Regions from separate parts of the Romboutsia hominis genome, predicted to be linked through region 2. Evidence: riboswitches for the same ligand, from Rfam matches in the RefSeq annotation. Region 2 holds a riboswitch; the other holds the start of a gene.
What was found. A riboswitch is a leader RNA that binds a small molecule or an ion and turns the genes downstream of it on or off. The one in region 2 is predicted to bind cobalamin.
Positions count from the first base shown of each region.

Region 1: it holds a riboswitch for cobalamin, as region 2 does, so the genes downstream of both, FRIFI_RS06075 (energy-coupling factor ABC transporter permease) here and FRIFI_RS12975 (cobyric acid synthase) in region 2, are expected to answer to the same signal.

Region 1 is NZ_LN650648.1:1,268,171-1,273,286, reverse strand. It holds gene FRIFI_RS06090 (ABC-2 transporter permease) at 1-39, opposite strand, end outside; gene FRIFI_RS06085 (ABC transporter ATP-binding protein) at 41-868, opposite strand; gene FRIFI_RS06080 (GntR family transcriptional regulator) at 870-1,244, opposite strand; cobalamin riboswitch at 1,443-1,622, shown strand; gene FRIFI_RS06075 (energy-coupling factor ABC transporter permease) at 1,945-2,673, shown strand; gene FRIFI_RS06070 (energy-coupling factor ABC transporter substrate-binding protein) at 2,657-2,956, shown strand; gene cbiQ (cobalt ECF transporter T component CbiQ) at 2,957-3,637, shown strand; gene FRIFI_RS06060 (energy-coupling factor ABC transporter ATP-binding protein) at 3,647-4,477, shown strand; gene FRIFI_RS06055 (hypothetical protein) at 4,548-5,015, opposite strand.
Region 2 is NZ_LN650648.1:2,678,161-2,683,276, reverse strand. It holds gene FRIFI_RS12980 (histidine phosphatase family protein) at 16-624, shown strand; cobalamin riboswitch at 629-803, shown strand; gene FRIFI_RS12975 (cobyric acid synthase) at 1,205-2,737, shown strand; gene FRIFI_RS12970 (cobyrinate a,c-diamide synthase) at 2,774-4,162, shown strand; gene cbiB (adenosylcobinamide-phosphate synthase CbiB) at 4,164-5,108, shown strand.

The sequences.
Region 1 (5,116 bases), 1.4 Mb from region 2:
AAAACATGCCCTTAAATCTTTTTTTATAATATTAATCATTTTAATCTCTCCCCATAAAATATATAATATCTTCTATAGTTGCTATACTTATATTATTAGTAGTTTCGTATCCACTTTCTATAAATAGCCCCTGACTATAGTAATTTTTGTCTTCTCTTTTTATAAAATTTATATTACTATCATCTAATTCTTTTTTACTTCCTTTTATTACCTTGTAGTTTTCTTTTATATATTCACTACTTTCACTTAATACTAATTTCCCATTTTTTATAAGTGTTATATAATCTGCACATTGTTCTAAATCAGTTAATATATGTGTCGAAAATATAGCACATTTATCTCCGCTTTCCAATTCCTCTTGAATTATACTTATCATTTCTTTTCTAAATATAGGGTCAAGTCCACTACTTGGCTCGTCAAGTACTAGTAACTTAGCATTATGACTTAGTGCATTTGCTAGCATTAATTTTATACTTTGCCCTTTTGATAAGTTTTTTATTTTAGTGTCTTTATCTATTTTAAATTTTTCTAAATAATTATCAAATTTGTTATTTTCAAAGTTTTTGTAAAAACTTTTAACTATATTTTTAAATTCTTTAACCTTAAGATGTTCGTAAAAATATAATTCATCATATACAAATCCTACTTCTTCTTTAAATTTTTTAGAAATTTTATTTATATCTTCTCCCATATAATATATATTTCCACTATCCACATTAAGTAAATTCATTATTAATTTTATAATAGTAGTTTTTCCACTACCATTATGACCAATAAGTCCCATAATATATCCCTCTTTTAATTCAAAAGATATATCTTCTAACTTAAATTTATCAAAGTCTTTACTTACCTTTTCTAGTCTTAACATATTACTCCCCCTCGTATAGACTCTCTAATATTTCTATTAATTCACTTTTTGATAAACCCATCATTTTAGATAGATTTATAGATTCTTCTAACTTTTCTTCTATCTCTCTCATTTTAGCTTCATATACTAGTTCTTTATTAAAAGAAGATACGTAACAACCTTTTCCCGGTACGGTGTTTATAAGTCCTAGTTTTTCTAATTCTTCATAAGCTCTTTTAGTAGTTATAAAACTTATTCCTAAATCTTTAGCTAATGCTCTTATAGATGGTAGAGCTTTTCCTTCTTCTAAAGTACCACTTAATATGTTCTTCTTTATATGATTTACTATTTGCATATATATGGGTAAATCAGAAGCATTTGAAATTATTATGTTCATTTTATCTCCTTTCTGTATAATATGTATATACTGTATATATACATATTATACAGTTAGTTTGTTCTTAGTCAATAAATTTTAAATAAATATTATTTATAAATCTATATATTTTAAGATTTAATTAAATTTTTTAATATTTTTTTATAAAAAATAGAGGAATATAATAAAAGTTGTAGTATTATATAAATATGTGATAAATTAAAAATTTGTATTTTAGGTTTTTTTAATTAAAATTAATAGGGAAAGAGGTTAGATTCCTCTGCAGCCCCCGCTACTGTAAAGCTGATGAAACTTTCAAAACCACTGTAATTTATTATGGGAAGGGAAAGTAGTAAAATGAAGCTAAGCCAGGAGACCTGCCTATAATACTTAAATTATATTCTTCGGGGTGAAGGAAAATAATAAAGAATAATACCTTATTTTTAATAAATAGGTATTAATTAGAAAGTTATTTAAATCCTAATCCAATGATTAGGATTTTTTAGTTCGTGACAAAATCTATTTAATTTTGAATGTATATAGTTTTGATAACTTAATTTAAAATTAAATATATCTAATCAAACTAATCTAATTTTTGATTATGAATAATATAAATTTTAGACATCTAGTTAAAGCAAATCAAATTTCGTCTTTACCCATTATATACTTACATTAATTTATCACATAAAAATTTAATAAACTTTGAAAGTGAGGTATAAAGATGAATTTTTTACCACTATCATTAGTAGCAGGTGTGCTACTTATCATTTTAAATCCATTAAATGCTAGTGCTATGCATATTATGGAAGGATATTTACCCGCAAAATGGTCTATACTTTGGACAATAGTATTTATTCCATTTTTCATATATGGGTTAAAATCTATTAATACCATAGTAAAGCAAGATCCTAAAAAGAAGGTTTTATTAGCCTTAGCAGGAGCTTTTGTATTTGTGTTATCAGCACTAAAAATACCGTCTTTAACAGGTAGTTGTTCACATCCTACAGGAGTAGGTCTTGGTGCAATATTATTTGGACCAGCTGTTATGGCAGTAATAGGAACAATAGCTTTATTATTTCAAGCATTATTACTTGCACATGGAGGATTAACTACTTTAGGCGCTAATGCATTTTCAATGGCAATAGTTGGACCAATAGTGTCATATTTTATATTTAAACTTTGTAGAAAAAGAAATGTAAACGTTGGAATGAGTGTATTTTTAGCAGCAGCCTTAGGTGATTTAGCTACATATACAGTAACAGCAACTCAATTGGCACTAGCATTCCCTGACCCTAGTGGAGGAGTTATGATGTCTTTAGTTAAATTTTTAGGAGTATTTTTCACGACTCAAATACCAATAGCTATAGCAGAAGGATTATTAACTACTTTAGTATATAATTTAATAACACAAAATGAAGAAGGAGTTGAAATTAATGAGTACAAATTCTAAAACTAAAAACAAACTTAGAAATAAAAATTTAATATTATTAGCTTTAACCATAATACTTATAATAACTCCTTTATTATTAAATTCATCAGCTGAATATGGTGGTGCTGATGGAGAGGCAGAGGGCCTAATAACAGAGATAAATCCGGATTATAAACCTTGGTTTAGTAGCTTATACGAGCCACCTAGTGGAGAAATAGAGAGCTTACTATTCTCTACACAAGCAGCTATAGGAGCTGGATTTATAGGCTACTATCTAGGAAGAAAAAAAGGTGAAAAAAAATAAATGCTGGAAATTGATAAATGTGCATATACAAATGCTTTAAGAAATACTAACCCTATGGCTAAATTGCTTATTAGCTTTTTAGCCTTAACTATTTCTGTAATTATAAATAATATAATGCTTCATTTTTTGGTAATGTTAATAGTAAGCTTTTTAATCATTTTTATAGCAAAAGTTAATATTAAACTATATATAAAATGTTTAAGGATACCTATATATTTTTTAATTATAGGAACTATACTTAATATGATTAACATATCATTTGAAAATCAAGGCTTTATATTTAACATCAAAGTTTTTAACTTATATATAGGAACAACTTTATTTTCAGTTAAAAACTCAATTTATATATTACTAAGAGCTATAAGTTCAGTTATATCTATTTATTTTTTAATACTTACTACACCATTTAACCAATTAATAATTATATTAAAAAAATTACATATCCCAGATACATTAGTAGAACTTATGGTTTTGACATATAGATTCATATTCATATTTTTAGAAGAAATAAAAGATATTTATAAATCTCAAGAATTAAGATTTGGTTATATAAATCTAAAAAATTCTTATAACTCAACAGCACTACTTATAAAAATCTTATTCTTTAGAATGATGAGAAAATATGAAGATATGAGTATAACCTTAGATATGAAATTGTATGATGGGAAATTTCATATATAGGAGAATATCATGTTTAAGGTAAATAATTTAACATACAAATATGAAAAAGAAAATAAGGCAATAAACAATATAAATTTAGATTTTTCAAAAGGAAATATGATTGGGATAATTGGAGCTAATGGTTCTGGTAAGTCTACTTTATTTATGAATCTAGTAGGTATATTAAAGCCCTCTGAAGGAAGTATATTTTATAACAATAAAGAACTTTCATATAAAAAGAAAGATTTGTACAATTTAAGAAAAGAAGTAGGTATAGTATTTCAAGATCCAGATAAGCAAATATTTTATTCAAGAGTATACGATGATGTTGCTTTTTCACTAAGAAATATAGGTGTACCCGAAGATAAAATAAAAGAAAAAGTACATAATGCATTAAAATTAGTCAATGCTTTAGATTTAATAGATAAACCAGTCCACTTTTTAAGTTATGGTCAGAAAAAAAGAGTGGCTATAGCTTCTGTTATAGCTATGGAAAATAAAGTGGTTCTTTTAGATGAACCTACAGCAGGACTTGACCCTAAAAGCACAAAAGCTATAGTAAATATTTTAAAAAATTTATGCGATAATGGAATTAAAGTAGTTATTTCAAGTCATGATATGGATTTAATATATGAGATTTGTGATTATATATATGTTTTAAATAAAGGTAGTATTGTTATTGAAGGTAATTGTATGGAAGTTTTTAAAGAAGCTAATATTATTGAAGAAGTAGGATTAAATATCCCTTGGCTTGTAAAAGTTCATAAAAATATGAATCTGCCTTTATTCAAAAAAGAAGAAGATTTGTATAATTACTTTAATCAATGTGTAAATACTAATCAACTTACATCTCTTGTATAACATGTTTTATTTTAAACTTAATAAATAATTAAATGCTGGATAAGGCCCATTACCTTATCCAGCATTTTTATTATTTAATATTTTTATCTATTGTACTTACTATATACTCTCTATTAAAAGTAAAGTATTTAACTAGCCCATCATAAAACATATAAGAAATATTTAACATACCTTGAATATTTTCTAAGTTTTTATCAAACTCTTCTTTGCTTAAGTATCCCACTATATAACTTATAAGCTTTTCAACTAAGCTATTAGCAATTATAGCCACATCTTTATTATCTTTAAGTTCTAATTGAACATAAGGTATTAAACTTGTGTAAGTGGCTATTTCACCTACTTCTACTTCATCACAGTTTTTTATATTTTCTTTTGTTTCTTTTTTTAATTCTTCCCCCATAGGTATAAAGTTTACTAAATCACATATAACGCTACAAACATAATTATTTAAATTTACTTCACTATCTTTAGTCATTCTTTTGAAGATATTCTTATCAAAATCATTTAATATGTAATTGTTTAAATCTACTAATTTCATATTTGCCCTCCATGAATTTCATATTAATAATTTTATCATACACAATTGTTATTTATTTTACAAGTTTTGTAAAACCATTGGCAAAATGGACAAATCAACCT
Region 2 (5,116 bases):
AGAGGTGATACTATAATGACTAAATTAGTTTTAGTAAGACATGCATTGACTACAGATAATCAAAGTAAAAGATTATCAGGACATATAGACAGTGTAGTTAGTGAAGTTGGAATTAAGCAAATAGAGAAATTAACCAAATACTTAGATGGTATACATATAGATAAGATATACACAACAACATCTTCAAGAACAAAAGATACTGTAAAAGATGTTGCAAAGAAAAAAGGGATAGAAATAATAGAAAAAGAAACATTGAAAGAAATTAGTTTTGGGGATTTTGAGGGGATTACTTTTGATGACATAAAAAAGAATTATCCAGAAGAATTTAACTCGATGATAGAAAAAGGATATGAGTACAGATATCCAAATGGTGAAAGTCTTATTGATTCATTTACAAGAGTATCAAATGAGGTTAAAGAAATTATAAGTATGGATAAAGGCAAAACAATACTTATATGTTCTCATGGAGGAACTATAAGGAACATAATAAGTTATTTAGTATCAGGAAGCTACAAATACCATTGGAATTTTAAAATAGATAATGCATCAGTAAGTATTTTAGAAGTAGAAGATGGATTTGCAGTCATAGATAGTATGAATAACACAAGTTTTATAAATAATTAAAATCAAATAGTATATTAACTTAGGTTCTACAAGATTAATAGGGAAAAAGGTTAAAAGCCTTTGCAGCCCCCGCTACTGTAATATTGACGAAACTACAATTTGCCACTGTCCTTTGGATGGGAAGGAGTAGGAGTAGGATGAAATTGAGCCAGGATACCTGCCTAATTTAATTAAATGTAAAATCTCCGGGGTGAGGGATTTTTATTCAGATAAAATATAACTATCGCTTATAAAGTATGTACCTATAATAAAACATCAGAGTATATGCATATTAGCAGATAAATTATACTTTGTTAAAACTTAAATTATAATAAATAAATCTATTATGAAATCTACATATTAATCATAAATACATAAAGTGTATTTTAGATTAATACAATAAGATTTAGTATTATATAGTTTAAGTATATAGTAAAGATTAAATAGTTATATTTTGTTACATGCTATATAGTTTGATATGTTACAAAACATATGAAACAGGTATATAATATATTAGCATTAGAATAAAAGCCTTAACTCTTAAGAGTTAGGGCTTTTTTGATTATAAGGAAATCAAATTAAGTAATATAAGGAGAATCTTATGGGAAAAAAGATAATGTTACAAGGTACAGCATCAAATGTTGGAAAAAGTATATTAACAGCTGGTTTATGTAGGATTTTCAAACAAGATGGATATAGTGTAGCACCATTTAAATCTCAAAATATGGCGTTAAATTCTTTTATAACAAAAGAAGGTTTAGAAATGGGAAGAGCACAAGTATTTCAGGCGGAAGCTTGTGGAATAGAGCCAATTGCAGATATGAATCCAGTACTTCTAAAACCATCAGGTAATCATAGATGCCAAGTTATAGTAAGGGGTAAAGTTAGAGATGATATATCATCATCAGAATACCATGATTATAAACCAATACTTGCTAAAGAACTTAAAACTATATTTAATCAGTTTAGTGAGAACTATGATGTTGTTGTTATGGAGGGGGCAGGTAGTACAGCAGAAATAAACTTAAGAGAACATGACATTGCTAACATGGGTATGGCAGAAATCGCAGATGCTCCTGTAATAATAGTGGGGGATATCGATAGAGGTGGAGTTTTCGCATCACTAGCAGGTACGATGCTTTTACTAAGTGAAGAGGAAAGAAAAAGAGTCAAAGGTGTAATAATAAATAAATTTAGAGGAAGAAAAGAACTTTTATATGATGGCATAAAAATGCTTGAAGAAATAATAAAGGTTCCTGTCCTTGGAGTAGTGCCATATAGTGATATAAAAATAGAAGATGAAGACAGTGTAACAACTAGATTTAAAACTAAAATGAAAAAGAGTGATATACATATTGAGATAATTAGAACACCTCATATGTCTAATTTCACAGATTTTAATATATTTGAGACTCAAGAAGATGTGAGTATTAGGTATGTTGATTATGTAGAGACTCTTTCAAATCCAGATATGATAATACTTCCTGGAAGTAAAAGTACTATAGATGACCTTAAGTATATAAGGGAAAGTGGTCTAGAGGAACAAATAAAAGATTTACAGAAAAAAGGAAAGTTAGTATTTGGGATATGTGGTGGATATCAAATGTTAGGCAAGAAATTAAAAGACCCTTACCATGTAGAAGGCGAAATTGAAGAAATAGATGGTATAGGACTTTTAGATATAGAAACTACATTTGAAAAAGAAAAAACAACTACACAAGTGAATGCCACTATATGTAAAAATTTAAATGGATATTTAGCAAATTTATCAGGAATGAAAGTAAAAGGTTATGAAATTCATATGGGAATAAGTGATATAGGTAAAGAAGTATATAACCTAAATGAAATAAACAATAAATTAGGAGAAGACGTAAGCTACCTAGAAGGAAGTGTAAATAAAGAAGGTAATGTAGTAGGAACTTATTTACATGGAATATTTGATGAAATAGATTTTACTAGAGCTCTATTAAATAATATCAGAGAAGAAAAAGGCCTTGAAAGAATAGACACTAAAGTAACTTCTTTCGAAGCCTTTAAGCAAAATGAATATGATAAACTAGCTGATTTACTAAGAGAACATTTAGATATAGAGAAGATATATAAAATAATGGAAGAACATGAAGAAGAAATATAAACAATACAAAAATAAAATGATGGTTAGGTGAAATATATGAAAAAAATCTTAATCGCAGGAACTAATAGTGGAGTAGGAAAAACAACAATATCTTTAGGTATAATGCAAGCACTTACAAAAAGAAGTATGAAAGTTCAACCATATAAAGTTGGACCTGATTATATAGATCCATCATACCATACATTTATAACAAGTAGAGATTCAAGAAATCTAGATTCATATATGTTAGATGATGAAAAAATTAAGTATGTATTTAATTCTGCATCTAAAGATGCAGATATATCAGTGATTGAAGGTGTTATGGGTCTTTATGATGGAATAGGAATAGACTTAGATAATTGTACAAGTTCTCATACATCAAAGATACTAAAAGCACCGGTTATACTAGTTATAAATGGAAAAGCTATGGCAGCATCTAGTGCAGCTATGGTACTTGGATACAAGGAACTTGATAAAGATGTAAATATAAAAGGTGTAATAGTAAACAATGTAAGGACTAAGACTCACTACGAAATAATTAAAAAAGCAATTGAAACCTATTGCAAAATAGAAGTCTTAGGTTATTTTCCACCTAATGATGAATTCTCATTGGAGTCAAGACACTTAGGTTTAGTTCCTAGTGTAGAAATAGATTCATTAAAAAATAAATTTAGCAATTTAGCAGATGAAATAGAAAAATATATAAATATAGATAGAATAATAGAAATTGCCGAAACAGAAGAAGTTAGTAGCAGTTTTAATTTAGAAGATTTTATAAAGGAAAATAAGATTGAAGATAAAACAATAGCTATAGCTTATGATAAAGCATTTAATTTTTACTACAAAGAAAATATAGAATTATTAAAAGCATTAGGATTAAATATAAAATATTTTAGTCCATTAGAAGATAAAAAAGTACCACAATCAGATTACATATATATAGGTGGAGGATTTCCAGAAATATTTGCAAAAGAAATAGAATTAAATAAAAGTATGAGAAATTCTATAAAAGAAGCTCATATAAATAAAGTTCCTATATATGCTGAATGTGGTGGGCTTATGTATCTAGGGGAAAAACTAATAGACCAAAATAATAGTGAATACGATATGGTAGGAATATTTAGTGGAGTTAGCAAGATGACAAAATCATTAAAGAGATTTGGATATTGTTATGGAGAGTCTAAAATAGATACAATTTTATCTAAAAAAGGTGAGGTTATAAAAGGACATGAATTCCACCATTCTATATTTGAAACTAATGAGGAATGTGCTTATATAATGAGAAAAGAAAGAGACAAGAAAGTAGTGGATGAATGGGAAGGTGGATATAGCAAAGATAAAACTTTAGCAACATATTTACATACTCATTTTTACAATAACTTAGATTGTATAAAAAATTTCTTAAATAGTGGATGTAAAGACTATTTAGAAAGAGGAAACAATTAATATGAATATATTATCTATTTATATAGGATACATAATAGATTTAATAGTAGGAGATCCATATTCATTTCCTCACCCGGTTAGATATATTGGTAAATTAATAAAGAAAACTGAAAGTATAATAAGAAAAAAAGCTAAGAGTGATAAAGATTTAAAAATAGGCGGATTTTTCTTATGGTTTATAGTAGTAGGTATAACGTATTTAGTTACGTATTTAATAATAAAAATAAGTAGCTTTATACCAGGAGGTTTTTTAGTAGCAAATTCAATATTAATATATACAACGTTAGCTACTAAATGTTTAAAAGATGAGGCAGTCAAAATATACAATGTATTAAAAACAGGAGACATAGAAAGGGCAAGAATACAAGTATCTTATATAGTAGGAAGAGACACTACTCAACTAAATGAAGGTGAGATAATTAGGGCCACTGTGGAAACTGTTGCTGAAAATACTGTAGATGGAATAATTGCGCCTATGTTTTATGCATTTATAGGAGGAGCTCCTCTTGCTATGGCATATAAAGCAGTCAATACTTTAGACTCAACAGTAGGATATAAAAATGATAAGTATAAAGACTTAGGATTTGCATCAGCTAAGATTGACGATATAGCTAACTTTATACCAGCTAGGATATCTGTATTACTTATGTCTATAGGGAGCTTATTAGTAGGTCATAACTGTAAAGAAGCTTTAAAAATAGGTATAAGAGATAGAAAAAATCACAAAAGTCCAAACTGTGCTTATGCTGAGGGTGCTGTTGCAGGGGCTTTAGGAGTACAGTTAGGTGGTACGAATGTTTATTTTGGAAAAGCTGTCTATAAGCCTACAATAGGAGATAAACATAGAGAAATAGAAGTAGAAGATATAGTTAGAACAAATAAAATAATGTATGCTTCATCTATAACTTCAATGATTGTATTTACAATAATATTTATATTACTATAGGGGGATTT